One region of the Paenarthrobacter sp. FR1 genome, then DNA from elsewhere that is predicted to be linked to it. Evidence: riboswitches for the same ligand, from Rfam matches in the RefSeq annotation. Region 1 holds a riboswitch; each other region holds the start of a gene.
The links. Region 1 has a riboswitch for glycine ahead of gcvP (aminomethyl-transferring glycine dehydrogenase). Riboswitches for the same ligand answer to the same signal wherever they lie in the genome.
Positions count from the first base shown of each region.

Region 2: another riboswitch for glycine. It lies ahead of gcvP (aminomethyl-transferring glycine dehydrogenase); the one in region 1 lies ahead of gcvP (aminomethyl-transferring glycine dehydrogenase).
Region 3: another riboswitch for glycine. It lies ahead of cycA (D-serine/D-alanine/glycine transporter); the one in region 1 lies ahead of gcvP (aminomethyl-transferring glycine dehydrogenase).

Region 1 covers NZ_JBPFSF010000015.1:2,380-12,550, forward strand. Annotated here, with positions in the region: gene gcvP (aminomethyl-transferring glycine dehydrogenase) at 1-2,787, opposite strand, end outside; glycine riboswitch at 2,950-3,047, opposite strand; gene ACR30Z_RS21180 (TetR/AcrR family transcriptional regulator) at 3,140-3,679, opposite strand; gene ACR30Z_RS21185 (MFS transporter) at 3,754-5,304, shown strand; gene ACR30Z_RS21190 (sigma-70 family RNA polymerase sigma factor) at 5,375-6,190, opposite strand; gene ACR30Z_RS21195 (hypothetical protein) at 6,474-6,971, shown strand; gene ACR30Z_RS21200 (hypothetical protein) at 7,071-7,544, opposite strand; gene csrA (carbon storage regulator CsrA) at 7,725-7,964, opposite strand; gene ACR30Z_RS21210 (hypothetical protein) at 7,969-8,907, opposite strand; gene ACR30Z_RS21215 (flagellar biosynthesis protein FlhA) at 8,885-10,171, opposite strand, start outside.
Region 2 covers NZ_JBPFSF010000005.1:370,144-380,314, forward strand. Annotated here, with positions in the region: gene ACR30Z_RS12800 (amino acid-binding protein) at 1-463, opposite strand, end outside; gene mscL (large conductance mechanosensitive channel protein MscL) at 613-1,089, opposite strand; gene speB (agmatinase) at 1,223-2,218, opposite strand; gene ACR30Z_RS12815 (MFS transporter) at 2,215-3,597, opposite strand; gene ACR30Z_RS12820 (PucR family transcriptional regulator) at 3,763-5,253, shown strand; glycine riboswitch at 5,328-5,426, shown strand; gene gcvP (aminomethyl-transferring glycine dehydrogenase) at 5,576-8,422, shown strand; gene gcvT (glycine cleavage system aminomethyltransferase GcvT) at 8,434-9,555, shown strand; gene gcvH (glycine cleavage system protein GcvH) at 9,640-10,023, shown strand; gene glyA (serine hydroxymethyltransferase) at 10,020-10,171, shown strand, end outside.
Region 3 covers NZ_JBPFSF010000014.1:48,610-58,780, forward strand. Annotated here, with positions in the region: gene ACR30Z_RS20815 (VOC family protein) at 1-48, shown strand, start outside; gene ACR30Z_RS20820 (septum formation family protein) at 227-718, shown strand; gene ACR30Z_RS20825 (ExeM/NucH family extracellular endonuclease) at 900-5,435, shown strand; gene cycA (D-serine/D-alanine/glycine transporter) at 5,518-6,978, opposite strand; glycine riboswitch at 7,123-7,222, opposite strand; gene ACR30Z_RS20835 (FAD/NAD(P)-binding protein) at 7,297-9,246, opposite strand; gene ACR30Z_RS20840 (prolyl oligopeptidase family serine peptidase) at 9,307-10,171, shown strand, end outside.

The DNA.
Region 1 (10,171 bases):
GCCGTCGATGCGGCCGACGGGCGGGAAGTACTTGTCCTGCTTGAGGTGGTGGACCGGGAAGGCGGCCTGCTCGCGCGGGTAAGCGCGGTCCCAATCAGAAGTTACGACGGCGGCAGCCGTGTGGGGTGCCTTGCGCAGCGGCGAGTTCTCCACGGCGAAGTCGCCGTGGGCCACCTGGTCGATTTCCTTGCGGATGGTGATCATGGCTTCGATGAAGCGATCAATCTCCACGAGGTCTTCGGACTCGGTGGGCTCAACCATCAGCGTGCCGGCTACCGGGAAGGCCAGGGTGGGAGCGTGGAAGCCGAAGTCGATGAGGCGCTTAGCCACGTCTTCGGCGGTGACGCCGGTCTTTGCGGTCAGTTCACGGAGGTCCAGGATGCACTCGTGGGCTACGAGGCCACCTTCACCTGTGTAGAGCACCGGGAAGTGGTCGTTGAGGCGGGAAGCGATGTAGTTGGCGGCCAGCAGCGCGGACTTGGTGGCTTCGGTGAGGCCCTGGCCGCCCATGAGCTTTACGTAGGCCCAGGAGATCGGGAGGACACCGGCGGAACCGAATCGTGATGCCGAGATCGGGACGTCGTTGCCTTCGGTCCAGGATGCTGCGTCACCGGGCATGAACGGCGCGAGGTGCGCCTTGGCTGCGACCGGGCCAACGCCGGGTCCGCCGCCACCGTGCGGGATGCAGAAGGTTTTGTGCAGGTTCAGGTGCGATACGTCGCCGCCGAACTTGCCCGGCTGGGCCAGGCCCACGAGCGCGTTGAGGTTGGCGCCGTCGATGTAGACCTGGCCGCCGGCCTCGTGGATGGCATCGCAGACTTCGCGGACGTCGGCGTCGTAGACACCGTGCGTGGACGGGTAGGTGATCATGATGGCCGATAGGGCGTCGCGGTGGGCTTCGATCTTGTTCTTGAGGTCAACATGGTCGATGGTGCCATCGGGAGCTGTGGCCACCACCACGACCTTCATCCCGGCCAGCACAGCCGAGGCTGCGTTGGTGCCGTGCGCGGAGGCGGGGATGAGGCAGACGTTGCGCTGGTCGTCGCCGTTGGAGAGGTGGTAGCCGCGGATGGCCAGCAGGCCCGCGAGCTCGCCCTGGGAACCGGCGTTGGGCTGGATGGAGACTTGGTCGTAGCCCGTGATTTCGGTCAGCTGGGCTTCGAGGTCGCTGATGAGCTCACGCCAGCCCTCGGTCTGGGAATCCGGAGCGAACGGGTGGATGGAGGCGAACTCCGGCCAGGAAATGGCTTCCATCTCGGCAGTGGCGTTGAGCTTCATGGTGCAGGAACCGAGCGGGATCATGGTGCGGTCCAGCGCGAGGTCGCGGTCAGAGAGCTTGCGGATGTAGCGCAGGAGCTGGGTTTCGGAGCGGTGGGTGTTGAATACCGGGTGCTGCATGAACTCGCTGGTGCGCTCAACGGAACCTTCGAGTGCAAAGCCCTCAGCGGCTTCGGTGACCGAAGCGCCAAACACGCCCGCGACGTCGGCCACAACCGCCGCCGTCGTCGTCTCGTCTACAGAGATGCCCACCAAATCAGCGTCGACGCCACGCAGGTTGATGCCCTTGGCCTCGGCGGCGGCGACGATCTCTGCTGCCTTGCCCGGGACGCGGACGGTGATGGTGTCGAAGAACGAACCGTGGAGGACCTCGACGCCGGCAGCCTTCAGGGACGCTGCGAGCGTGCGGGCGTGGCTGTGGGCGGTCTCGGCGATCGCTTTCAGGCCTTCGGGGCCGTGGTAGACGGCGTACATCGAAGCGACGATGGCCAGCAGCGCCTGCGCGGTGCAGATGTTGGACGTGGCCTTTTCGCGGCGGATGTGCTGTTCGCGGGTCTGCAACGCCAAGCGGTAGGCGGGGACACCGGCGTCGTCCTTGGAAACGCCCACCAAGCGGCCCGGCATGGAACGCTCGAGGCCCTTCTGGACGGCCATGTAGGCGGCGTGCGGGCCGCCGAAGAACAGCGGAACACCCAGGCGCTGGGCGGAACCCACAGCGATGTCGGCGCCCTGCTCACCAGGAGGGGTGATGAGCGTCAGGGAAAGGAGGTCGGCGGCAACGGTGACCAGGGCACCGCGTTCCTTAGCTTCGGCAATGACGGCGGAGTGGTCGAAGACGCGGCCGGAAACACCGGGCTGCTGGAGGACGACGCCGTTGATGGCACCTTCCGGAAGGCCAGCGGAAAGATCGGCAACCTCAACCTCGAAGCCGAGAGCCTCGGCGCGCCCCTTCACGATGGCGATGGTCTGCGGCAGGCAGTCTGCGTCGAGCACAGTCTTGCCGTCCTGCACGGCCTTGTTCTTGTTGGCGCGGCGCATCATGAGGACGGCTTCGGCCACGGCGGTTGCTTCGTCCAGCAGGGAGGCGTTGGCGATCGGCAGGCCAACGAGGTCCTGCACCATGGTCTGGAAGTTCAGGAGTGCTTCAAGGCGGCCCTGCGAGATTTCGGGCTGGTACGGGGTGTAAGCGGTGTACCAGGCCGGGGATTCAAGGATGTTGCGGCGGATGACCGGCGGGGTGACGGTGTCGTAGTAGCCCTGGCCGATCATCTGGACGGCCGTCTTGTTCTTGGAGGCGAGCTTGCGCAGCTCGGCAAGGACCTCAACTTCGCTCAGCGCGTTCTGCAAGGTGAGGGCGACGTCCTGGCGGATGTCGTTCGGAACGGCGGTGTCGACCAGCGAATCGACGGTGTCGTAGCCGACGGACTTGAGCATGGTCTCAATGTCGGCCTGGCGGCGGGCGCCGATATGCCGATCGACGAAGGTGGTGGAGGCAGAACTAACCGTCACGAAGGAACTCCAATACTTGGGCGGCGTTGGGTACGCCACAGTGGCTCGGGTTCCTCCCCGCTCTGTATTGGACCTGAGAGTTTCCGCGCGTTGTTTGAACAAACACGCTTGCACCGTCGGTGAGCACAACGTCCTGGGACGTCTGCTGCTTTCCAGAGTTGCCTCGCCGCGGCGGTGCGTGGGCCTGAGAGATTCCTGGGGAGGGTTTGCTCCTACGGCGCCTGCATCACGTGCTTGCAGGACTCTCCCGCCGCAGATCAAAGGCATGTTCAGTTGTACGCGGCCCCGATCAGGGCAGGCCACAAGGGTTAATTGTCCTACGCGGCGGGCGCCGCCGCAAATGGATGTCCCGCTACTTCCGCAGGCGGTCCAAGACTCCCAGCAGGATCTCGACGTCGGCCTCCCGCCCGGCGTTGCCGTCTCCCTGACCGCCCTCAAACATTGCGTTGAAATACAGGCCGTCGCCCATGTAACTGACGGCCTTCGCGACTTCCGGGCCAACGTCCTCCGCCAGGACGTCCAGCCACTGTTGCTGGATGCCGGCGAACCTGCGCCTGGTCTCTTCATGGGCTACCTCGGCCAGGCGGGTGGCGGCTACGAAAGCGCGGTCCATGGGAGTACCGGCCCATAGCGAGGAGCGGATGAAGTATGCGGCTGAACCGTCCGGCGCAGCCTTCATCTGTTCGATGTCTTCCTTTGCCAACAGATCCAGGCGCTCCAACAGGGCGCCGATCAGGGCTTCCTTGTTGGGGAAGTGGTAGAGCAGCCCACCCTTGGACACCCCTGCCCGCTTGGCGACGGCGTCAAGCGTGGCGGCGCGCTCCCCTACCTCGATAAGGAGGGCTTCGTAGGCATCCAGGACGGCGTCCCGGGCAACTGGTTTTCGTGGCATGTGTACATCATTCCCTAAAGGCTTGCTGGGGGACCTATTTGAAACTATACCGTCTGGACGGTACAGTAAGAACCATGTTCTCGCCGTCCTCAACCCAAGCACCCCGTTCCGCTCAGCCCACCAAGGGCCCGGCAGCACCGTGGCGCGACTGGACGGCCCTTGCACTCCTGATGTTCCCGGTGCTGCTGGTGGCCGTCGACAACACCGCGCTCACGTTCGCCCTGCCGGAAATTGCCCGCTCCCTGGACGTAGGTGGCGTGCAGCTTCTGTGGATCGTCGACGCTTATCCGCTGGTGCTGGCCGCACTCCTCGTCTCCATGGGCAACCTCGGCGACAGGGTAGGACGACGACGGCTGCTCCTGATCGGCAGCACCGGCTTCGCGGCGGTTTCGGCTGCTACGGCGTTCGCGCCTTCCGCTGAATGGCTCATAGCCGGCCGCGCCGCCCTTGGCGTCTTCGGCGCAATGCTGATGCCGTCCACGTTGTCCCTGATCCGGAACATCTTCACCGATCCCAACCGGCGCCGGCTCGCGATCGCAGTCTGGGCTGCCGGCTTCTCCGGAGGCGCTGCCTTGGGCCCGATCTTCGGCGGTTGGCTGGTGGAACACTTCTGGTGGGGCGCCGTCTTCCTGGTGGCAACCTTCCTCCTGCTGCCGCTCCTCGCCTTTGGCCGGGTCCTGATTCCGGAGTCCAAGGACGCCAACCCGGGCCGCGTGGATGTGCCGAGCATTGCCCTGTCGGTGTTCACCATGGCGCCGTTCGTCTACGGCATCAAGGAATTCGCCGTCCACGGATTCGGGGCATCCGCCGCAGCCTTCATGCTCTTCGGATTGGTGATGGGTGTCCTCTTCGTCCGTCGGCAGCAGAGGATCGACAACCCCATGCTGGACGTCAGCCTGTTCAAGAACAAGGTCTTCAGCACGGCAATCGTAGCCAACGTGCTGTCCCTGTTCTCCATGACGGGCTTCATCTACTTCTTCGCACAGCACCTGCAACTGGTGGAGGGGCAGTCCCCCATGGAGGCAGGTATCGCCATGATTCCGGCACTCTTGGCAACAGTGATCGCAGGTCTGCTGGTGGTGCCGTTGGTCAAGCGCGTGCGGCCAGGATTCGTCGTGGCCGGCGGACTGACGCTGAGCGCCGTGGGGTACCTGATTGCCGTCGTGGGCGACCACGGCAGCGGCCCGGTCTTCCTGCTGTCAGCCCTGACGGTACTGGCCGTGGGTGTGGGTGCAGCGGAGACCATCTCCAACGACCTCATCCTTGCATCCGTTCCGGCAGCCAAGTCCGGCGCGGCATCGGCCATCTCCGAGACCGGCTACGAGCTGGGTTCACTGCTGGGAACGGCCGTGCTGGGCTCCATCCTCACCGCGTCCTACCAGCACAACCTCATCATTCCGGACGGCGTCTCCACCGAAGCCGCAGGGAAGTCCGGGGAAACACTGGCAGGCGCTGTTGATGCAGCCTCCGCGCTCCCGGCTCCTTTGTCGGAAGCACTCACCGCCGCCGCCCGGGTCGCTTTCGAATCCGGCGTCCACATCACTGCGGCGATTGGGCTGGTCCTGATGGCTGGAGCGGCAGTGCTTGCCGCCGTCGTACTCCGGCGTGTGCCGAAGGCGCAGTAGTACTGGTGCCAAAAACCGAAAGGCCGGGTCGCTCAGCGGCCCGGCCTTCCTTTGCCTGGACGGCGCTGTTCTAGACGGCGCTGTTGAGCGAAGTGCCCAGGCCCAGGCCGCGGGTGATCCCTCCGGTGGTCGCCGTGGCCAGCGCGGAAAGATAATCATTCCGACGCCGCGCGGTGATCCTCGATTCAGGTTCGAAGACCTGATCCGGCGTGTCGGCGTAGTGGGCGGCCAGGCCGTCGCGCATGAGTCGGATTCCCTCGGCCCGCTGCTGCGACACTGCGGCATGGGTGGAACCCAGCTCCTCGGCGAGCTCCTTAACGGACCGCCCAGCCAGGTAGATCTCCTGGATCACGAAGCGCATCTTTTCAGGCAAGGCCTCGACGGCGGCCCGAAGGTACTTGATGCGCTCGTCGGCCAGGACGGAGTGTTCCGGCGATTCAGCAGTCGACGCCACAGTGTCCACCACAACCTCGTCGAGCGAGGTCAGGGTCCGTGCAGCATCGGCCATGGCTGCCTCGACGTAACTGCGCTCGACGCCCAGGGCCGAGGCCATCTCGGCAACGCTCGGTCCCCGTCCCAGCACACCCGTTAAGGTCTCCTGGATAGCCAAAGTTTCCTTGATTCGTTTGCGCGCTGAGCGGGTGGCCCAATCGCCGGCCCGCATTTCGTCCGCGAACGCCCCTACGATCCGCCGGCGGGCAAACGCGCCGAACGGAACACCCAGGTCCGGGTCGAAGGAATCAGCTGACGTAATGAGCGCCACGGAGCCAACAGAAGCAAAATCGTCGCGCGACAAATGCGAGGCGCGCGCGCAGAGGTCAGAGACCAAGTAACCAACGAGCGGAAGGTGCTGCAACACCAGCTCGTTGCGCTGTTCGCGATTCAAAAGTGAGTCCCCCCATGAGACCGGATTATTGAGTTGCAAGGACCTGGGATGCGTAGTTCCGAAAGGACGCTTAGAGACCAATCGCAGCGACGTTATGGGACTTCATTCAGGTATGTGTTCAGTGAACATACCACCTGAAATCGACTCTGCGTGTACGCTCAACTGAAGTAAACATAAACCCTGCCAAATCGTGATTTTGGCGGGCCATAAAACGAATTGGGGAACCGTGGGGGCGGACGAGCTATCGGCAACGCTGTGGCGCGAGCGAAGGCAACTTGATTTCTTGCTTTTCCTGCTCGAAACGCAGCTCCTGCATCTCCGGGCAGGCAACTGGCACCGGCTGAACTTCACTGCGGCCGAGCTCGAAAAAGTCCTCGAAAATCTCCGGTTTGAGTCCTTGGCACGCGGAGTCGAAGCCTCGGCCCTTGCCTCCGAATGGAAAGCTCCGGACCGCTTGACGCTTCCAGCCCTCATTTCGATCGCACCGCCCGGCATGTGGCCCGAACTTCTCGAGGATCACCGACGCGGAATGACTGCATTGCTGGGGGAGATTGACCACGCCGTTGCGGCCAATGTCTCGCTGCTGCAGGGGCCTTTGGGCTCCGGTACGGTCTCCCAGAGTCCGCAGCTCGACGCTGGTCCTGACCTGGCTGGCTCCGATGGTTTTGGTGGTTCTGACGATCTGGCGCTCCTGGCTCGAGATGCGAATGTCCACCGCGCGATCGCTGCGGTACAGGGTGCCACCCTGCCGACGCTCCGGGACTTCCTGGGGCTGGGCTAGCTTCCGGGCCATCCCCCTCTCACATCCCGCCCCCTTCTGCCGGACGCTCTCTCACATCCCGCCCCCTTCTGCCGGACGCTCTCTCACATCCCACTGCCTTCAGCCGGCACCGGCTCGGAATAGAACGTAGGCTGCAAGGAACAACACGGCGGCTCCAACGATGAGGTCAGTCCAGGTGGCCAGCGCTTCCTTGGCGTTCTTATTCTTCTTGGGTACGTGCATGATGCCCGCGATGAGAAGGAAGGCGCCGCCGGCAAGCCCCGAGGGAAGCGCCCAACCCGGTACCAGTGCGAGAAGACCCGCGAGCCCCATACCCACGTTGGCCATACCTAGTTCCCGGGTCAGTTGCTTTTCCTGGACCGTCGGGATGGGGGCACCGAGGATCGCAGCGGTCGGCCCCTTGCCCGAGACCTGCGCTACGCCCGCAACAACCAGCCGTGTGCCGACACCCCAAAACACCCACCATTTGCCGAATACCAAGACAGGATCGCCGCCATTGATGGCGAGTTCGAAGCTGGCGGCGACGATGGGCAACGCGACCGTTTGTGCGATGACCAGAATGAAGTAGCCCATGGACTCCAGCCCCTTCGACTTCCGCCTGAAAGCCCCAGAATAGCGAGTACGTTAATGCCAGTCGACGGGACGTGAAAGAGCGACCACCAAAAGGCGACAGGACGTGAAAGAGCGACCACCAAAAGGCGACGGGACGTGAGCGAGCGTCCACCAAAAGGGGGCGGGACGTGAGAGAGGGTGCTAGGCGGAGGGAGCAGGGGGACGGAGGGCGGCCAGGAGCTCTTCGGCGTCGGGGCCGGCCTGGGTTGCGGCAAGGTTGGCTGCGGCTATCGCTTCCACTACCTCGCTCCGTTGGATGGACACACCACGGGGCGCTTCGATTCCGATCCGAACACCGTCGCCACGCCCTTCCATGACGGTAATGACAATGTCATCGCCAATCATGATCTTCTCGCCCGGCTTACGCGTCAGTACCAACATGCTTTCAATGTACCTTTCCGAAGGCCGGCGCGGTGGCCGGATTGCCGTCGACCCAGCCAACGGGAATGCCGAGTCCATCAATCGTCTCCGGACTTGCTGTTTCTGACGCACCAATGACGGCGAGCGCGCTCACTGCCGCAGACTCCCCCGCCAGTAAGCCTTGGAGGGCCTGCACCCAAATCCTGGTGTCCTCGTGCTTGTGCCGGGCGTCCGCGACGATCCAGAGCTGGTCGGCGGCGAGGCTCGCGATGTGGGCGGCCGTCGCCGGGACGTCGCGCGGCCGTCCGAGCCCGAAGGCCACCACCACGGTCTGTCCGGTCAGCACCGCCTGGGCGCGAGCCGCCGTCGCGCCTTGCCTGCCCTGCACGTGGAGGTGACCGAAGGCGCTGAGCCCGCCGGCGGTGCGTACGTCCGAGCCACCTGCAGCGATGGACATCGCCAAGGCGGGTCCGAGGGCGTCGTCCCCGAGGCCCAAGAGCATGATGAGGTTTCCGTCGCCCGTCATCGGGGCAGGGACCGGAACGGGGACAGCGGCCGACGGCGGCAACGTCACCTGAAGGGGCACGGGTGGCGCCGGCGAAGCTGGCTGGAGTTCCTTGCCCAGCTGTTCCAGCAGGCCTGCGAAGTCCGGCGAGGCCGTGGATACCGGCGCGGGGGCGGGCTTGTGGAACTCGAGTTCGGCTGCGTCGGCGCGTTCCAGCAGGGCTGCCATAGCCGGACCATGCAGCTCGTGAACAGGGCCGGCCGGAGTAACCGGAGCAGCGACCGCAACCTCTGCAACCTCCACCGTCGCCTCGAACCTGGCAGCTGCGAACAAGCCCACAATGCCCGGGTTGGTGACTTTCTCGGCTGCAATGATCCGCGCCCCTGGCCCGTACTGCTGCAGGGCTTTTTCCTTGATGGCTTCCAGCGACGCGCCGCTAAGCTTGTAGCGCTTCTGCATAACGGACCACCCCCACCGTCTCGATGCGGATGTTGGCGGACGTCACTTCGCGGTACGACAAGACGGGAACACCGCCGTCGGGAGCGGCCACGAGGCGGCGGATGGCTGGACGCAAGGCCGGCGCGCACACCAGCACAGCTTCCCGTCCCGCGGCGGCAGCGCCGTCGACCGCGGACTTCAGCGAGGTGAGGACGCCGTCGAGCTTCGCCTGACCCATGACAATTTGTGTGCCGCCTTCGGCCGGGCGCATGTCCTCCAGCATGGACTGTTCCAGCAGGGGGTCGATCATGACCACGTTGAGCGCTGCGCCATCGAGGTACTTGTTCGCCAGCACCGGCCCGAGGGAGTGCCGTGCAGACTCGATGAGCGCCTCAGGATCGGTGGAGACCTTGGCCCGCAACGCCAGTGCCTCGTATATCCGTGGGAGATCGTTGATGGGAACCTGCTCCTCCAGGAGACCCTGCAACACGCGCTGGATCTCGGCCAAGGACAGCAGGCTTGGCGTGAGTTCCTCCACGGCGGACGGACTCTGCTTACGGACCCCTTCGGTGAGCACGCGGACGTCCTCACGGGTCAGGAGCCGCGCCGCGTTGGCCGAGATGATCGAGGACAGGTGCGTCACCAATACGGACACCCGATCGATCACGGTGGCGCCGGTCATTTCCGCACTGTGCCGCATCTCCGTGGGAACCCACTTGCCGGACAGCCCGAAGACGGGTTCCACGGTTGCGGTTCCGGGCAAGGCATCCAGGAACTCGCCCAGGGCGAGGAGCTTGCCCGACGGCGCCACTCCCCTTCCAGCCTCGACGCCGGCGATGCGGATGGCGTACGTGGACGGTGGAAGGTCCATCGCGTCCCGGGTCCGGACGGGCGGAACCACGAGCCCGAGCTCCATGGCGATCTTGTGGCGCAAGGACCGGACACGGGCCAGCAGGTCATCGGAGGCGCCGGAGACGATGTCCACCAGATCCGGAGCCAGCAGGATCTCGACAGGATGGACGCGCATGTCTTCCATGAGCCGTTCGTTGGGGTCCTCGTCCCCGATCACGGCAGCAGCGTTCTCCGCTTCCTGGGCTTCCGCGTGGAGCTTCTGTTGTGTGGCTACGCGCCGCGAAGCGAGGACCAACAGTGCTCCCACCACCACGAACGGAAGAATGGGCATCCCTGGAATGAGGGCCATGCTCCCGGCCGCCAGCCCGGCAATCAGCAGGGCGTTGGGCGATTGCATCAGCTGCGAGGAAGCCGTGCGGCCCATGTCCTCTTC
Region 2 (10,171 bases), on a different contig from region 1:
AGAGGACGAACTCGTCCATCACCACGTTGTCCATCCCAGTTCCGGCCATCAGGTGGACGTGCAGGCTGAGAATGTTGGTGTCCAGCTTCGCAAGGGAGTGGGTGATTTTCTGCAAGGAGCCTGGCTGGTCGTGGAGCAGCGTGCGCGCCCGCCACAGCGATGGCGCCAGGTGCAGTTGTCGTCGCTGGCGTAGTGCGGAAGCATGCAGCCAGCGCCTGAGGACCTTCGCGGCTGATGGCTCAGCCACCCAGATGACCAGGACTGTAGCGGTCACCGCAAGCAGCAGGACCTTGGCAAAGTAGGGGAGGTGGGTTTCCACAACTGCGGCATGCACCAGAAGTTCGATGGGAAGCATGACCGCGATGTTGGCGAGGGTGAGCCGGGCTTTGGGCGGTTCGGGCAACTGGCCGCAGACATCACAGAGGAGGTCCGCGGTGACGGGAGTGCTCGGGTTGGGCTTCATGGTTTCATGCTGCCCTGCCCCTGTTTCGAACCCGTTGCCCGCGCGTCACGTTCTGGGTACGGCCCGGTGAACGCAAGAACCCGGCGTTCTCGGGGGAGAACGCCGGGTTAAACGACGCGGCTGGGAAGGGGCGCTGGTGTGCGCTGGTCCTAGCGGATGCGGTCGGAATCGAGATCCGGGTCGAGGTCGGAATCCAGATCCGAACCGCGCTCCGCGTTGCGGGCTGCGGCTGCGTCCTTCAGGAGGTCGCGGATCTCGGCCAGCAGTGCGGTGTCTGCGGGCAGCGGCTCTTCCTCGGGTTCCTCGGTGGAGAGGCGGTCCTTGACCAAGGAGTTGATCTTGTTCATGGGCGCCACGAAGATGAAGTAGACCACCGCTGCGGTGATCACGAAGGTCACCAAAGCAGTCAATACGGCGCCGATGTTGACGAGTGTGGCGGGGTTGTTCTCCCAGATCTTGAAGCCGAGCCCGTCAGCGTTCATGCCGCCGGCGGCGGCGATCACAGGGTTAATGATGTTGTTGGTGAAGGCTGTAACGAGTGCGGTGAAGGCACTGCCGATAACGACCGCGATGGCCAGTTCGATCACGTTTCCGCGAAGTATAAAGTCCTTGAAACCCTTAAACATGGATGGTCCTCCGGTTGGGTGCGTTGTCTGCCTCAGCAGGAATCAAACTACCATTCCGGTGTTTCCAGTGGGGGTCAAGTGACCAGGGAGGAAACTTGACCCCCACGGCGTGCCTCAAACAAACACGTCCAGGTCAGGCTCTAGCCGCTTCGAGTTCGTGGCCGGACACGGTGGCTCCCTTACCTCGATTTACCATCAGGGCCAACAGGTCGAACACCACTGTCGCCGCGGCCACACTGGTGATGTCGGCATGGTCGTAGGCGGGGGCCACTTCAACCACGTCGGCACCTACGATGTTGATACCGTTCAGGCCGCGGAGAAGTGCAAGAAGTTCGCGGGAGTGCAGGCCACCCATTTCCGGGGTACCGGTGCCCGGTGCGTAGGACGGATCCAGGACGTCGATGTCGATGGAAACGTACACGGGAGTGTCACCCAGCCGCTGCTTGACTTGGTCGATGGCCGCCGGGACGCCGATGACGTCTAGGTCGGAGCAACGAATGATCTGGAAACCGAACTCGTGGTCCCGGAGGAAGTCGTTCCGATCGTAAACCGGCCCGCGGATCCCGACGTGCATGGATTTGTCTTCGATCAGCAGGCCCTCCTCGAAGGCCCTCCGGAAGATGGTTCCGTGCGTGACTGGCTGGTCGAAGTACGTGTCCCAGGTGTCCAGGTGGGCATCAAAGTGGAGCAGTGCTACTGGACCGTGCACTTTGTTGAGAGCCTGCAACATGGGGAGCGCGATGGTGTGGTCGCCGCCGATGGAGATCAGCTTCTTGTCTGTGCTGATCAGGGGGCGGGCTTGTTCTTCGATCTCGCGGATTGCCCGGGTGATGTCATAGGGAGTGCAGGCGATGTCGCCGGCATCCACGACCTGGACTTCGTTGACTGGCTCTACATCCAACTCCGGGTGGTAACCAGGGCGCAGGAGGCGGGAGGCTTCGCGAACTGCGGCCGGACCAAACCGGGCCCCTGGGCGGTAGGAGGTTCCGCCGTCGAACGGTACGCCGACTACGGCAATGTCGTAGTCGGGGACGCGATCAATCTGCGGCAGCCTCGCAAACGTTCCCAATCCGGCGTAGCGGGGAACCTTGGTGGCATCGACGGGGCCAATGGGCTGGTGAGTGGTCATGACAGGGATCCTTCGGTTACTTTGTTGGGCTCCGGGGTTGCCGGCTTCTTTTGGGAGGTGAGTTCTGAGAGGGACTTGTTGGCCGTTTCGGGTGCGAGCAGGAAAGTAGCCACCAAACCCACCAACGAGATTCCGGCGCCGATGAGCAGCGAACCTGCAGCGCCGAAGCTCACGATTGCGACGGGCATCAAGTACGTGCTGGCGGCCGATCCAATTCGGCTGACCGCGGTGCCGAAGCCCACTGCCGTTGCGCGAACCTCTGTGGGGAAGAGCTCGTTGGGGTAGACAACTTCGAGGAAACTGGAGGCGCCAGAGGCCAGAGCGAAGATAGCCAGGGCGATGAAGAGAGGCGCGGCTTGGACGTCGGGAATGAAAGCCGGGATGGCCAGGGCCACCACGATGACCCCGAAGCTCGAAAGAAGCAACTTGCGTCGCCCGATCTTTTCAACGAGCCAGAGCCCGGGAATGCCACCCACCACGAACAACATGGAAATCAGGAACGATCCTCCGTAGAGGTTGGCATCGCCGGTCAAACCCATTGAGTGCAGGAGGTCCGGAGCAAAGGTGTACACGGCGAACAGGGGGATGACCTGCGCAGTCCAGAAGATGGAGACGAACAGCGTGCGTTTCCAGTATTGGCCCCGGAAGATATCCAGGAACCTGCCCTGCTTCGCCGGTCCCTCGCTGTCGGAAGCGATATCAGCCAGCCCATACTGCTGTCCGTAGACCTTCTTGATGACAGCTTCGGCCTCCTCGCGCCGTCCGCGCGAGAGCAGCCAACGTGGGGACTCGGGAGTCCCCAACCGGAAGAGCAACGTAATAACGGCGAAGATCGCGGGGCTGGCGACCATCCAGCGCCAGGCATCGGGTCCCGTGTCGCGGAGCAGATATCCGACGGCGTACGCGACGGCCGCGCCGACCGCCCAGACAACAAACGTCGCTCCGAGAAGGCGCCCGCGGTGCTTTTTGGGCAGGAACTCTGCCAAGAGGGACGTGGCGATGGGGTAGTCGGCGCCAATGGCCATCCCCAGGAAGAACCGACAGAGGACTACTTGCCAAATCTCGGTGGCGAAGCCGTTCAGCACGGAGAACAGTGCCAAGGCGATCAGGTCGGCAATGTACATCTTGTGTCGGCCGATCTTGTCGGTGAGCCAACCGAAGACGCCGCCCCCGAAGAAAATGCCGACAAGGCTTGCCGCACCTACCAAGCCGATCTCTGCAGGCGTCATGTCCAGGCCGGGAATCATGGTGATCAGTGCGATACCAATGATCGACAAGGCGTAGCCGTCTATGAAGGGCCCGCCGGAAGCGAAGAATGTCAGCTTCTTGTGGAACGTGGTTAGTGGGGCGTCATCAATGAGGTTGCTGGTTGCGCTCATTGCAAACCCTCTCTCGTGAGTGCTCATCGTTGAGCAGGGGAAGTATGTAATTGAAGTCTTGGTGATGCAGGTCACGGAGGATAGAAGTACATTGACTACAAATGGCGGGGGTGCTTAGACAAGTGTCTAAAAACTGCCAAATGCATGAGAAGGGTAGCCGTAGCAATGGCAATCACCGTCGCTGAACTCGTCGCCGAACCGCAGCTGGGCCTGACAATCCTGGCCGGCTCGGCAGGAATGGATAACCGCATCACCTGGGCTCACACCTCGGACCTGCCCCGGCTCTGGGAGTGGGTCACGGGCGGCGAACTCATGATGACCAATGGTCTCTCGATTCCCGCCGACGCAGACGGGCAAGTGGCGCTCGCGGAGGCCCTGATGGACAGCGGTGCCAGCGCCCTGGCCATCGGAGAGAAGATGCACGCGCCGACCCTGACCGCGGAATTCCTGGCGGCGTGCGATCGGCTCCCCTTGCCCCTGGTCAATATTCCGTATCCCTTGCCGTTCATCGCCATCGCCAGGTCGGTTGCGGAGTCCTCGCTGCTCGAAGAGTCGCGTCGGCTCCGGCAGACGGCGCGCGTCTATGATCTGCTCCGCACCGCAGGTGCCTCCGAGGACCATTGGCAGAGCCTCGTTCAGCGGCTGGCGACCGAGTTGGACGCGGACCTGTTCGTCGTGGATCGCCGCTGCCTCCATCCCTGGCACCCCGATGGGAAGGCACTCCCGGAGTTCCTCGCTGATGCCTGGGCGCCGTCGTCGGGGCAGGTGACCCCTGCCGGGAAGAACTTCCAGTGGCACCGAATCCGGGGCAGGCATGTGCTGACCATGGACATTCCCACCCATGCCAATGCGCTCTTGGTGGTGCTGCCCAACAGCGAACCGCACCCGGACGCCGTCGTACTTCTGCACGCCGCAACCGTGCTGGGACTGCAGCTCTCGCGCATCGTCCTGTCGCTGGAAGGCCGGCACCGGGCCGCGGGCGAGTTCTTGCTTCAGGCCTTCGACGGCCGTCTGGGAGCGGCTGAGATGGAAAGCAGGTTGGCGGCCTTCGGGGTCCCGGCAGCTGGGTTTCTGGTCGCCTCGATTCAAGCGGACGACGGCGACAGGCTGGCCGGGGTGCATATCGAGCTGTGGCGGCACGGGGTTGCCTCTGTCACCTTGATGCGGAATACCCGGCTGCACGTGGTGGTCCCGGCCGACGTTGACGACGACGTCCTGGCCCACTGTGGCGGGAGTGCCACCCTGGGCATCAGTGCCCCCGCTGCGGTGGCCAACATCCAGCGTGCCCTGCAGGAATCCCTCTGGGCCCTCGGTTCGGCCCGCGCGAACAAGCTGGACGTCGCCCGGTATGCGGAGGGGCCCTCATGGTTGGGCTTGACGGGTTTCGAGGAAGGAACGGCTCTGGTCCGGCGGTTGCTGGGGCCGATTTTCGATTATGAACAGAGGCAGGATGGCGATCTCATTGTCACTTTGAGGACGTATTTGGACTCGCAGCGATCGTGGCAGAAGACAGCTTCAGCGCTGTTCGCGCACCGGCAAACCATCATCTACCGGATCCGAAAAATTGGTGAGCTGACAGGCCTGGACATGGGCGAAACCTCCACGGTGGCGCAACTCTGGTTCGCGCTGCAGATCCACGAGGCCATGCACGGGTAGGGGCCGCTTGCTTGCACTTTTGCGAAACCCCACGCTATGGTGTGAAGCGTGTCACTGACGTGATGCAACGCTTTTGATCTGCGGCGGGAGAGTCCTGCCGGTACATCCAGTCAGGCGCCGTAGGAGCAAATCCTCCCCAGGAATCTCTCAGGCCCATGTACCGCCGCGGTTAGGCAACTCTGGAAAGCAGTCCGGGCAACCGGGCTCACCGACGGTGCAAGCAGGCAACCATCCCTGCGGAATCTCTCAGGTCCAATACAGAGCGGGGAGGAACCCCACATCATCGTGGCGCTCATTGGGCGCCTGAATCATGGAGTTCCTCTTGACTGTTCAATCAACCCCCACCGCCTTCGCGGACCGGCACATCGGCGCCCGCCGCCAGGCCGACGTTGACACCATGCTCAAGGCCATCGGCTACGACTCTGTCGACGGCCTGGTAGACGTCGCCGTCCCCGATTCCATCCGCCAGGACACCGCCCTGAAGCTGCAGGACGCCCTCACCGAGGTGCAGGTCCTCGCCGAGTTGCGCAAGCTTGCTTCCAAAAACAAGACCGCGGTTCAGATGATCGGCCAGGGCTACTACGACACCGTCACGCCCCCGGTCATCCGCCGCAATATCCTCGAAGCTCCGGCCTGGTACACCGCCTACACGCCGTACCAGCCTGAAATTTCCCAAGGTCGCCTTGAAGCGCTCCTGAACTTCCAGACCATGGTGCAGGACCTCACGGGACTGCCCGTTGCCAACGCTTCCCTGCTGGATGAAGCCACCGCCGTGGCCGAGGCCGTGCTGTTGATGCGCCGGGCCAACAAGAACAAGACGGCCAAGGATGGCAAGACTGTCCTGGACGCCGACCTCCTTCCGCAGACCATCGCCATCGTGAAGGGCCGCGCTGAGGCGCTGGGCTTCGAGGTGGAGGTCGCGGACCTCTCCGCCGGTCTGCCCGACGGCGACATCAACGGAGTCGTCCTCCAGCAGCCCGGTGCTTCGGGTCGGGTTTTCGACCACTCCGGCGTCATTTCCGACGCGAAGGAACGCGGCGCACTGGTCACCGTGGCCGCCGATTTGCTGGCGCTCACCCTCATCACGCCCCCGGGCGAACAAGGTGCAGACATCGCCGTCGGAACTGCGCAGCGCTTCGGTGTTCCGCTGTTCTTCGGTGGTCCGCACGCGGCCTACATGGCCGTCCGTGAAGGCATGGAGCGGACGCTCCCGGGCCGCATCGTCGGAGTCTCCAAGGACAACGCCGGCGTCCCCGCCTACCGCCTCGCGCTGCAGACCCGCGAGCAGCACATCCGCCGTGAAAAGGCCACGTCCAATATCTGCACGGCCCAGGCCTTGCTCGCCATCGTGGCTTCGATGTACGCGGTCTACCACGGCCCTGAAGGCCTGAAGGCGATCGCCGAAACCGTCCACGGCCACGCCCGCACCCTTGCCACTGCGCTGCAGAAGGCTGGTCGCGAGCTCGTCTCAGATTCCTTCTTCGGCACCCTCACCGTCCGCGTCCCCGGCAAAGCAGACAAGGTCATCGCCGCCGCCGAAGCCCGCGGCATCAACCTGCGGATCATCGACGCCGACACCGTGGGGGTTTCGGTTGATGAAACCACGACGCCGGAGGTCCTGTCCTCGGTGGCCGTCGCCTTTGGTGCCGGCCCGGTGGGGGACGCCTCCGGGTTCGAGCTGCCCGCAGACGTAGTCCGCACCTCTGATTTCCTGCAGCACCCGGTGTTCAACACGCACCGTTCCGAGACGCAGCTGTTGCGCTATATCCGCAAGCTGTCCGACCGGGACCTCGCTCTGGACCGCACCATGATCCCCTTGGGTTCCTGCACCATGAAGCTGAACGCCACCGCGGAGATGGAAGCCATTTCCTGGCCGGAGTTCGCCTCGATCCACCCGTTCGCTCCGGACCACCAGACGGCGGGTTGGCGCGAACTGATCGAAGACCTGGAAGCCGACCTCACTGAGATCACCGGCTACGACCAGGTGTCCATCCAGCCGAACGCCGGTTCGCAGGGTGAGCTCGCAGGCCTGCTGGCCATCCGCGGCTACCACCTGTCCAACGGCGATGACCAGCGCAACGTCTGCCTCATCCCTGCCTCGGCTCACGGCACCAACGCAGCCTCGGCCGTGTTGGCCGGCATGAAGGTCGTCGTAGTGGCGACGGCGTCCGATGGCACGATCGACCACGATGACCTGAAGGCCAAAATTGAGGCCAACAAGGACGTCCTGTCCTGCATCATGATCACCTACCCGTCCACGCACGGTGTGTACGACGCCGACGTCCGCGAAGTCTGCGATGCGGTCCACGCAGCCGGTGGCCAGGTGTACGTTGATGGCGCCAACCTCAATGCGCTGGTGGGCTTGGCCCAGCCGGGCAAGTTCGGCGGCGATGTCTCGCACTTGAACCTGCACAAGACTTTCTGCATCCCGCACGGCGGTGGCGGTCCGGGCGTTGGTCCGGTTGCAGCCAAGGCACACCTGGCCCCGTTCATGCCCGGTGACGCGAACAGTGAATCTGCCGAAGGCGGCGTCGCGATTTCGGCCTCCCGCTACGGTTCCGCCGGGGTTCTTCCGATCTCCTGGGCGTACGTGAAGCTCATGGGCGGCCAGGGGCTCACCGAGGCAACCAAGTCCGCGCTGCTGGCCGCCAACTACGTGGCTTCCCGGCTGGATGAGCACTTCCCCATCCTGTACACGGGCGAAGGCGGGCTTGTTGCCCACGAGTGCATCCTGGACCTCCGCGAGCTGACAGCCCGTACGGGTGTCACGGCCGAGGATGTGGCCAAGCGCCTCATCGACTTCGGCTTCCACGCGCCCACCCTGGCTTTCCCGGTGGCAGGCACCTTGATGGTGGAACCCACCGAATCCGAGGACCTGGCAGAGATCGATCGCTTCATTGAAGCCATGATCACCATCCGTGCCGAAATCGAGCAGGTGGCCACCGGCGATTTCACTGTTGAAAAGTCGCCGCTGCGCAACGCGCCGCACACGGCTGCCGCCGTCGTAAATTCCGCCTGGGACCGCGACTACCCGCGTGAGCAGGCCGCCTTCCCGGTCCACCACCTCAAGCAGGACAAGTACTTCCCGCCGGTTGGCCGCATTGACGGTGCCGCGGGGGACCGCAACCTCGTGTGCTCCTGCCCGCCCCTCACGGACTTCGAAAACTAAGGACTCCTGACATGTCTGAGAACTACACCGCTCTGTACGAGCAACACAAAAAGGCCGGCGCTTCCTTCACGGACTTCGGCGGCTGGCAGATGCCCCTCAAATACGAGTCCGAACTCGCCGAGCACCACGCGGTCCGCAACGCAGCCGGCCTCTTCGACCTCTCCCACATGGGCGAAGTCTGGGTCACCGGTCCCGAGGCCGCAGCGTTCCTGGACTACGCCTTGGCGGGCAAGTTGTCCGCGATTGCGGTGGGCAAGGCCAAATATTCGCTGATCTGCAACGTCGACGGCGGCATCATCGACGACCTCATTACGTACCGTCGCGCTGACGATAACTTCCTGGTGGTCCCCAATGCGGGCAACGCCAAGGTGGTCGCAGCGGCGCTGGCGGAGCGGGCAGCCGGTTTCGACGTCGTGGTTCAGGACGCTTCGGCGGACACCTCGCTGATCGCCGTGCAGGGCCCGAACGCCGAGGCGATTCTGCTGAAACTGGTGCCTGGTGAGCAGCACTCCTTGGTGACGGAGCTGAAGTACTACGCAGCAGTTGAGGTATCCATCAACGGCGAGGACCTGCTCTTGGCCCGCACCGGGTACACCGGAGAAGACGGGTTCGAGATCTACATCCCGAACGTTGACGCCCCCGGTCTGTGGGAAGCGCTCCTGGAAGCAGGCGAAGGCCACGGACTCATCCCCGCCGGCCTTGCCGCCCGGGACTCCTTGCGCCTCGAAGCCGGAATGCCCCTCTACGGCAACGAACTCTCCCGCCACGTGAACGCCTACGCCGCAGGTCTTGGCCCGGTAGTTTCCCTGGCCAAGGAAAGCGACTTTGTTGGCAAGGAAGCACTCGCCGCGATCAAGGCTGCCGGCGTCGGAACCACCATCGGCCAGAAGCTCGTAGGCCTCAAGGGCACCGGTCGCCGAGCCGCCCGCGCCCACTACTCAGTCCTCAAGGACGGTTCCCTCATCGGTGAGGTGACCTCGGGCCAACCAAGCCCGACGCTGGGTTACCCGGTGGCGTTGGCGTATGTCGACGTCGAGCATTCCGAACCCGGGTCCTTCGTGGACGTCGACCTCCGCGGCAAGGCAGAGCCATTCGAAGTGGTGCCGCTGCCGTTCTACAAGCGCCAAAAATGAGAGTTTTCGTACACATAACGCCCTTATGAGGCCCTTTTGAGGGCATCAGCTGTACAAAAACTCGAAGAGAGAGAAGGAATTGGAATGAGCAAGGTAGTAGCTGAATTGAAATACTCGGCCGAGCACGAATGGGTTGCCGCTGACGGGGACGGGCCTGTGGGGATCGGGATCTCCGCCGTCGCCGCTGACGCTTTGGGTGACATCGTGTACGTGGACCTGCCCGAGGTTGGTTCCACAGTCACTGCGGGCGAGACCTGTGGCGAGGTGGAGTCCACCAAGTCCGTGTCCGATCTGTACTCGCCTGTGACGGGTGAGGTGACCGAGATCAACGACGCCGTTGTCGGAGATCCCGCCCTGATCAACAACGACCCCTACGGCCAGGGCTGGCTGTTCAAGGTCGCCGCCACCGAAGAAGGGCCCCTCATGTCGGCCGAAGAATACGCAGCAGCGAACGGAGGCGAACTGTGAACCCCGTGTCGGTAACCGAGTACCAGCAGGTTGTGTCGGCGTCGTTGGACGCCCAACTCTCCGAGCTGGACCCCGAGATCGCCGCAAAGATCGACGACGAACTGGGCCGCCAGCGCGACGGCCTGGAAATGATCGCATCCGAGAACCA
Region 3 (10,171 bases), on a different contig from region 1:
ACGGGTGCAGTCTTCAAAATCATCCAGGACTTGGGCCAGACGGCCTAGACTGTCATCCTTCGGATCCGTTCCGGCTGCCCCCTACCCGCGGGCAGCCGGACGGATCCGCTCATTGCCGGCGTTGGGGGATCTGCCGGCATGGGTTCCTGTCTGGTCCCTCAATCGTCGACCACAGATCCGGCCCCTGGGCTGAGTCACTGTGGTCCTTCTGGGAATGAGGACCAGAATGCTCCACCTATCCAAGACCCTCAGGGCAGCCGCTGCACTTGCCGTGGCATCCGTCGCCCTGGCGGGTTGCTCGCTCATCAGCAGCGGCGACGCGAAACGGGACGACTCCGGGAAACCCACTGAGTCATCGGTGGCAGACGCCTTCAAAGTGAAGGTGGGCGACTGCATCGCAGAACCCTCTGGCACCGAGGTAAAGGATGTGTCCATCATTCCGTGCGAGCAAAGCCACGACCTCGAAGCCTATGCCGCAAAGAACATCGTGGCCGACGCTTACCCGGGCGAAACCGAGGTGGCCACCCAGTCGGAAGAGTTCTGCGGTACCGAGTTCACCACCTTCGTGGGCGTGCCGTTCGATGAATCCACCCTGGAACTGACGTACTTCTACCCCACAACCGAGACGTGGAAGGCCTCCGACCGGGAGATCGTATGCCTGATCGGCGGCGCGTCCGGCACCCCCACCACGGGCACCCTCAAGGGCGCAGCCAAGTAGTGCTCCGGTGGCCGGGGAACCCTCCGGCCACCGACGCGCCACCTCCCATTCATCCGTTCGTGTTCAGCTATGCCCGAGGCAGCTTTACCCCGGAGTAACTTCCGGGCATATCGCCCACTTCACAAGACAGCGGGCGTCGTCCACAGGGCCCCACAGGGCTCCCTAATGAAAGTTAGAGCGGATGCAACATCAATATTGGAAATCAGCTGCGGGAACGGTCCTGTCGGTCGGGTTGCTTGCAGCCCCGCTGACGGCGGCACCCGCCTTCGCGGCGGACGATCCGGCAGTACCCACCGGCACTTCGCCGGTGGTGATCAATGAGGCGTACCTCAGCGGCGGCAGCACAGGCGCCGCGTTCAAGAACAAGTTCGTGGAGCTCTATAACTCCTCGGATACTCCCGTCAGCCTGGCTGGATGGTCCCTGCAGTACAGATCAGCCACCGCCACCACCGCGCCTACGGGTATTACTCCCCTGACCGGGAGCATCCCGGCCAAGGGCTACTACCTGGTTCAGGGAGCCACGAACAACGGCAGTTCCACAGCGCCGGCACTCCCTGCCGCGGACGTGCAGGCCACGGGAACCTTGAACCCCAGCGGAACCACCGGAACTCTGGTGCTGGCCAAGCAAAGCACCGCAGTATCTCCGCTGCCGTCAGGTTCGGTGACGGGCAACGCTGCCATCGCCGACCTCCTGGGCTACGGCACATCCAACACCTTCGAAACCGCGGTTGCTCCGGCTCCGATCAACAACTCGGACGTCAAGAGCATCAACCGCACCAATGGCGTGGACTCCGACTCCAATGCCGCGGACTTCAGCCTCAGCACTGCCATCACACCCACCGGTTCCAACGGCGGGTCAACCCCGCCCACCGACCCGGAGCCAGAACCCGGCGTCAAGACCATTGCCGAGATCCAGGGCACCGGGACGGCCAGTCCGTTGGTCGGCAGCACGGTGACGACGCGCGGCAAGGTCACCGCCGTGTACGCCACAGGCGGGTTCAACGGCTACTACGTCCAGACCCCCGGAACCGGCGGTGACAGCGGCGGGGCGGCCAGGACGGCGTCGGACGCTGTGTTTGTCTATTCACCCACGACGGCGGGAACGGTCCAGTCGGGCGACTACGTGGAGCTCACCGGTGTGGTCAGCGAATTCGCCAACCAGACCCAGCTCACCGTTGAAGCCGCAGGGTTGAAGAAGCTCACCGAGGCAGCACCCGAGGTCAAGTCCACGCCGTTCGCATTGCCTGCCAACGACGCCGCCCGCGAAAGCCTCGAAGGCATGCTCGTGTCGCCGCAAGGTGACTTCACGGTCACCGACAACTACTCCCTGAACCAGTACGGCGAGATCGGCCTCGCGGCCGGCACGTCGCCCTTGGTACAGCCGACGGCAGTGGCTACCTACGGTTCCCCGGAGTACGCCGCGGTGGTTGCTGACAACACGCTGCGCGGGATCAAGCTCGACGACGGCGCGTCCACCAACTTCCTCAAGGACGCCACCACCAAGGCACAACAGTTGCCTTACCTGACCACGTCCGACCCCGTACGCGTGGGCTCGCCCGCGAAATTCCGGACAGACGTCATCCTGGGCTACGGCAACAACTCCTGGAAGTTCCAGCCCCTTGCCGCGCTGAACCCGGCCAACGCTGAGTCGGTCCAACCGGCAAGCTTCACGGCGACCCGGCCCGAAGGTCCCGCTGACGTTGGAGGCAACCTCAAGCTGGCCTCCTTCAACGTCCTGAACTACTTCCCCACCACCGGTGACCAGCTTGCCGGCTGCGTGTTCTACACCGACCGTGAGGGCAACCCGATCACGGTGAAGGAAGGCTGCAACGCCCGCGGTGCTGCCAACGCAGAGAACTTCGAGCGTCAGCAGGCCAAGATCGTGGCGGCCATCACCAAGTCCGGCGCCGACGTCGTGTCCCTTGAAGAGATCGAGAACTCGGCACAGTTCGGCAAGAACCGCGACGACGCACTGTCCAAGCTGGTGGACGCCCTGAACGTCAAGACGCCTGGTGTGTGGGATTACGTGCGCACGCCGGCCAACGCTCCCCCGCTGAGCGACGAAGATATGATCCGCACTGCGTTCATCTTCAAGAAGGCCGTTGCCGAGCCTGTAGGCGAGTCCATCATCCACAATGACACTGTGGCCTTCGCTAGTGCCCGCAAGCCGCTGGCACAGGTCTTCAAGCCAGTGGGCGGGGACGATGGCAAGAAGTTCATCGCAATCGTGAACCACTTCAAGTCCAAGGGCTCCGCAGCAACACCCGAGGACACCGACAAGGGTCAGGGCGCCTCCAACATCGCACGCACCAAGCAGGCCGAATCGCTGCTCGCCTTCTCCCAGGATCTCCAGGCTTCCAAGGGCACGGACAAGGTCTTCCTGATCGGCGATTTCAACGCCTACTCCAAGGAAGATCCCATCAACGTCCTCACAGGCGCCGGCTACACGGACCTTGAGGTTGGCACAGGAAAGCACTCGTACCTCTTCGGCGGCATGGTGGGTTCCCTGGACCACATCCTGGCATCCCCGGCGGCCCACAAGGTGGTGACCGGAACCGACATTTGGAACATCAACTCCGTGGAGTCCGTTGCGCTGGAGTACAGCAGGTATAACAACAATGTGACCAACTACTATGCCGGTGACGAGTTCCGGGCCAGCGACCACGACCCCGTGGTGGTGGGCCTGAATCTGACCGCGGAAGCACCCTCAAACGTTGACCTGCAGTTCCTGGGCATCAACGATTTCCACGGCCGGATCGACTCCAACACCGTGCTCTTCGCGGGCACCGTTGAGAAGCTCCGGGCAGCGGCCGCCCCTGGCGCTACCGCCTTCATCTCCGCAGGCGACAACATCGGCGCTTCCCTCTTCGCTTCGTCCGTGGCGAAGGACCAGCCCACCATTGACGTCCTGAACGCGCTGGAACTGCAGGCTTCCGCCGTGGGCAACCACGAATTCGACGGCGGCTGGCAGGACCTGCGCGACCGCGTCGTCGCCGACGGCACCAACGCGAAGTTCGCCTACTTGGGCGCGAACGTTTACCAGAAGGGCACCACCACGCCGGTCATGCCGGAGTACAAGGTGCTGGACATGAACGGCATGCGCGTGGCGATTATCGGCACGGTCACCCAGGAAGTTCCCTCCCTGGTAACTCCGGCCGGAATTGCCGATCTTGAGTTCGGGGACCCCGTGGAAGCCATCAACCGGGTGGCTGCAAAAATCAAGGCTGAGAACCTGGCAGACCTGATCATTGTGGAGAACCACGACGGCGCCGCTTCCGGCACGCCTGAGGGTGCCACGCTGGAGCAGGAAGTTGCAGCCGGTGGCCCCTTCGCCAAGCTGGTCAACCAGACCACCCCTGACGTCGCGGCGATCTTCACCGGCCACACGCACAAGGAATACGCCTGGGATGCCCCGGTACTGGACGGAAACGGACAGCCCACGGGCAAGACCCGTCCTATCGTCCAGACCGGCAACTACGGCGAAAACGTGGGCAGTGTGACCCTCACGGTAGACACCGTCACCAAATCGGTGACGGCGTACAAGGCCGCGATCGTGGACCGGACCACCGAGACCTCCGAAAGCCTCGTTGCTGCCTACCCGCGGGTGGCGGCAGTGAAGACCATCGTGGACAAAGCCCTTGCCCAGGCAGCGGAGATCGGCAACCAGCCGGTCGGTGCGGTGACCGCTGATATCACCACGGCCTTCACCCCGGACCCGGCGGGCGGCGCCCCCAAGCGGGATGATCGCGCGAGCGAGTCCACGCTGGGCAACCTCGTGGCGGACTCCCTGGTGGACACGCTTAAGGCTCCCGAACTGGGTGCGGCGGAGATCGGCGTCGTGAACCCGGGCGGACTGCGTAACGAGCTTTACTACGCACCGGACGGGACCATCACGTACGCCGAGGCCAACGCGGTCCTGCCGTTCGTGAACAACCTGTGGACCACGTCGCTCACGGGCGCGCAGTTCAAGACCCTTTTGGAGCAGCAGTGGCAGACCAACGCTGACGGGACCATTCCCAGCCGCCCCTACCAGCAGTTGGGGGTGTCCAAGAACGTCAACTACACCTACGATGCTGCCCGCCCCGCAGGAGACCGAATCACCGGTATTTGGGTGAACGGCGCCGTGATCGATCCCGCCAAGCAGTACAGGATCGGAACCTTCAGCTTCCTGGCCACCGGTGGTGACAACTTCCGGGTCTTCAAGGAAGGCGCCAACACGAAGGACACCGGCTTGGTGGATCGCGATGCGTGGATCAAGTACCTGAGGGAACATAACCCGGTGTCACCGGACTTCGCGCGCCGCTCCGTTGCTGTAGCCAACTCCACTGCTGCCGAGGTCAAGGCCGGAGAGTCCATCACGCTGGCCGTGTCCAAGCTCAACCTGACATCGATCGGCAGCCCGGCCAACGCGTCGCTCAACGCCGTCTTCGTGGACGGCCAGGGCGCGGCCGTTGCGCTGGGCTCCGTCCCGGTCACAGCTGGTGCGGCCACGGTGAACCTCAAGGTCCCCGCGGCGGCAGCCGCCGGCACCGGCACCCTGGTGCTGACCGCCGTCGAGAGTGGAACCGTGGTGAAGACTCTGGTGAAGGTGGCCACGAGCGGTCCGAACCCGCCGCAGTGCACCCCGCCAGTCAAGCCGTCCAAGTGGTACGACATTGTGGGCTGGCTGCGGTACGCCTTCGCATGGTTGGAGTACCAAAAGTGCCTGAGGGGCTGACCATTCCCGGCTAAGGCCACATAAGCAGGGCCCTTCACGCAGCCAGCGTGAAGGGCCCTGCTTCTTGTTGTTCAGGCGTGCATTACTTGGTTGCGGGCTCCGGTTCCTGGACGCGCTCTGCGTCCCGCTGCAGCTCCGCTTGGAACGCCGCGTAGCGTGCCAGGTGGGCGGGGCGGCGGCGCAGGATGAACCAGGCAACTCCAAGAATGAGGAACCACACAGGCGTGGCCAGGAGCGCTGCGAGGGTGTCCGGCTGGGTAGTCAAGGCCCAGAGCACGAAAGCGAAGAACGCGAACACCACCCACACCATCACCACGCCACCGGGCATCTTGAACGCCGAGGATTGGTGCAGGTGCGGACGACGTTTCCGGAATGCAAGGTAGCTGGCCAGGATGATCGACCATACGAAGACGAAGCACACTGCGGACACGGTGGTCACCATGTCGAACGCCTTGCCGATGTCCGAACCGGCGTACATGAGGACGACGCCGGACAGCAGCAGGACGCAGGACAGGAACAGGGCGTTGCGGGGTACTTTGCGTCCGGAGAGGGCGCCGAACACCTTGGGCGCGTCGCCCTCCTGGGCGAGGCCGAACACCATGCGGGACGTGGAGTAAATGCCGGAGTTGGCCGAGGACATGGCCGATGTGAGCACCACCAGGTTCACCACGGTGGCCGCTGCCCCAAGACCGGCGAGCGAGAACATGGCGATGAACGGGCTGTGCCCGGCGGCGAACTGGGTCCACGGAGTGACGGACATCAGGATAATGAGGGCACCTACGTAGAACAGCAGCACCCGGATGGGAATCGAGTTGATGGCCTTGGGAAGGTTCTTCTCCGGGTCCTTGGCCTCAGCGGCGGTGGTGCCCACCAGTTCGATGCCCACGAACGCGAACACTGCGATCTGGAAGCCTGCCACGAAGCCCATGAACTCGTTGGGGAAGAAGCCGCCATGGCTCCACAGGTTGGTGAAGCTGGCCGGTCCGGCATCGGACTGGAAGCCGCTGAAGATCATGAACAGGCCAACAATGATGAGGGCCGCGATGGCCACGATCTTGATGAGCGCGAACCAGAACTCCGTCTCACCGAAAGCCTTCACGGTGGCCAGGTTGAGGAGAAGGAGGATGCCGATGGTGATCAGGCCCGGCACCCAGAGCGGCAGGGATGGCCAAAGTTCCTGGGAGTACCCGGCAATCGCGATCACGTCCGCGATGCCCGTAATGACCCAGCAGAACCAGTACGTCCAGCCGGTGAAGAAGCCGGCCCACGGCCCCAGCAGGTCGGCGGCGAAGTCGCTGAAGGACTTGTAGTTCAGGTTGCTCAGCAGCAGCTCGCCCATGGCACGCATGACGAAGAAGAGCATGAAGCCGATGATCATGTACACGAAAATGACGGACGGACCAGCCGCTGAAATGGTCTTGCCGGACCCCATGAAGAGGCCGGTACCAATAGCTCCGCCGATGGCGATGAGCTGGATGTGGCGGTTGCTGAGCTGACGCTCAAGGTGGGGTGAATCGCTGGAAGGTGGGCGCTGAATCGTCAAAGGAACTCCATCGTTCAGGCGGCACGGGGTGCCACGTTGATTCGGGTTCCTCCCCGCTCTGTACGTGGACCTGAGAGTTTCCGCAGGCGTTGGCCTGCTTGCACCTTCGGTGAGCCCGGTAGCCGGACTGCTTTCCAGAGTTGCCTCGCCGCGGCGGTACATGGGCCTGAGAGATTCCTGGGGAGGGTTTGCTCCTACGGCGCCTGACGGGATGTACCGGGCAGGACTCTCCCGCCGCAGATCAAAAGCGCGCACACCCTAGTGGGTGATGCAGCTCACACAGTAACGAAGGCTGGAGGCAGTCGCAACCCCGCGTCGCTAGCGGCCCAGAATGCTACGGGCGATCTCATCGGCATCGCGCAGCGTCCGCTGTCCGCTGGCGTACGCCGGTCCGGTGAGCGGGCGCGCCTCCGCAGCGATGGCGGTCCCCCACTGGGACGCAGACAACTGGAGGCCCAGGACGTACAAGTTCTTGGTGATGGATCCGTTCGCCGCCAATGGCCGATAAGGGTGGGGCTCCACATCCAGGCCCGTGGTCTGCATGGGTGTGCCCTCCACCCCCATCATGATCTTGGTACGCACCAGTCCGTCGGCCATGAGCTGTTCCAGCAGCGGCGAGAGGTTGATGCCCACCCTGTTGGCAGGCGACATTGCCTCCACGAGCGTCCGTGCTTCCACGGGCGCATCATGGACCCACGGCGACACCGCCCGGAACACTTTCGCGCCCCGGTCCACGCTGAACTTGGGGTCTGGTCCCACAAAACTCACGACGCCGGCACGCGCCAAGGCGGCCAACTGCTCCGACCGAAGTGCAGGCGCTCCGCTGGCCAGCCCCTCGACGAACGACTCGAACCAGCCGCGCAAACCCGCCAGCCATGATTCGTCCGTAATTCCACCGTCAGCCACCACGGATTTAAGGATTGCCCGTCCGGTGTGGAGGGCACCGATGGCCATCTTCACGGGGTCGGCCTCACCCAATGCCGATCGCCGCGCATCATCGTCCAGGTAAGCAGTGATGGCCACATCCAACTCTCGTCTGGAGGCGAATGTCCGGCCGGCGAGCGGTGCTGCCAAACCCCGGAGATTCAGTCGGCGGGAGGCAACAACGTGCTTTTCCACGAGGTCCCCCACATCGCTTTCCCACTTGGCAGTGGTGTGCGCATGGGGTTGGAGCGCGTCCTCAAGGTCTGCGAGGAACTGTTCCGGATCCTTGATTGCCGTGGGCTGGGATCGGGCCAATGTTGTGTAATAGGCCCAGAGCGCATCGCGGTGCAGCAAGGGCCACAGGTCGTGATCGAAGCCGGGCTGGATTCCCGCCGCCCGGAACCGGTCAACGGCATCTTCCGTCAGGTACCGCATGGTGATGCTGCTGGGATAGTAGCCTGCCAGCCCCGCTTTGGCCCGATACGGCGTTCCCCGGCGGGAGGCAGCGATGATCTTCGGCTCCCGGCCCGAGGCCCGGTACTCAAGCACACCGGCGCCGGGTGAACCGGCCTCGACGAACTTGCCGCCACGGCCCTCCGTCAACTGGCCCATGACGTCGAAGAAGTTCAAGCCCATGCCGCGGACCAGCACCGGCTCATTGTCCGGCACTGCCTGCCAGTCAACATCGGCCGGCGGAGCCGGCGGGAAGTAGAGCAGGCCCTGTTCGTCGGCCGCGCTCTTGAAGGACCGCTGCTCGGGATTCAGTCGGGACTCGATGTGGCCCAACGCGAGGACCACGGAGCCGACGGTGAGCCTGGCACCGTTGGCAAGTTCGACGTCGAACCCGTCTTCCTTTTCACGTTTCACGGGATGCGCAGCAACGGCGAGCGTCTTATGGAAGGTGACCTCGACGCCGTCGGGCAGCCGTTCCAGCAGCCCCTCCAACGTTTGGCGAAGATACCGCCCATACAGGGCACGGCTGGGGAAATCGTGTGACTCGAGGGTGGCAAGCTCCGCCTTTTCGGCGTCGTTGAGTCCCTCGCCATCACGACGCCGGGCCTCACGCCATTGGTCGAACGAACCGCCCGCGAGGGGTGGCGCAAGCTTCGGATCCTCAGGAATGAGGGTGGGATAGAACGATTGGGTATTCATCAGGAACAGCCGCGACTGCTCCGGTTGCCATACGTGGCCTGAACCAGCCGGGTAGGGATCTACGACATCAATGTGCAGCGTGGCGCCTTCAACGCTCTCCGCAGCCCAGTTCGCGAGCAACCGCTCGAGGACGCTGGTGCCCCGAGGGCCAGCCCCCAGCAGGGCAACACGGTTGATTTGCGATTTAGCCACGCTCAAGCCTAACTTCTGCGTGACTTGCTTACCGTGGAACAGTGTTGCTTGGATGGGGCGATGACCACCACAGAAGCTGATCAGTCGCCACTTCCCGAGAATGACACCGCGCCGGCCTCCGGCCCGCGCCACGCAGCGGATGTTGCGCCTGAGCCCACGGATGAGAACGTATGGCTTGAAGACATCCACGGCGAAGAACAGCTGGCGTGGGTCCGCGAGCAAAACGCGCGCACCGAAGACCTGCTGGAAGACGCCGAGTACCAGGCCGTCGAGGCCGGCATCCTGGAGGTCCTCGACTCCACGGACCGCATCGCCATGGTCAACAAGCGCGGTGACTTCTACTACAACTTCTGGAAGGACCAGGAACACCCCAAGGGACTCTGGCGCCGCACCACGTGGGAGAGTTACCTCACCGAGGATCCCGAATGGGACGTGCTGCTGGACATTGATGCCCTTGCCGCTGCTGAAGGCGTTGAGTGGGTGTTCCACGGTGCCGGTTTCCTCCGCCCTTCGGACGGCGAGGAGTACCGCCTTGCCATGGTTTCGCTGTCCCCCGACGGGGGCGACGCCGACCGCCACCGCGAGTTCGACGTCGAAACCCGCACCTTTGTGGAGGGCGGCTTCGACCTCCCAACTGCCAAGGGCAACGTCAGCTGGCTTGACGCCGACACCCTCCTGGTCTCCAGCACCGCGGACGGGCTTCCGGCCACCACGTCCTCTTACGCCCGGACCGGGGTGAAGCTTCGCCGCGGCCAGTCCCTTGCCGACGCTGAGCGCATCTTCGAGATCCCGGAAGACCACATGCTGGCCATGGTGGCGCACGACTCCACCCCGGGATTCGAACGGACTTTCGCCGTTGACTACATCGACTTCTACAACCGCAACACCTGGCTGCTGCGCGACGACTCGTGGGTGGCCATCGATG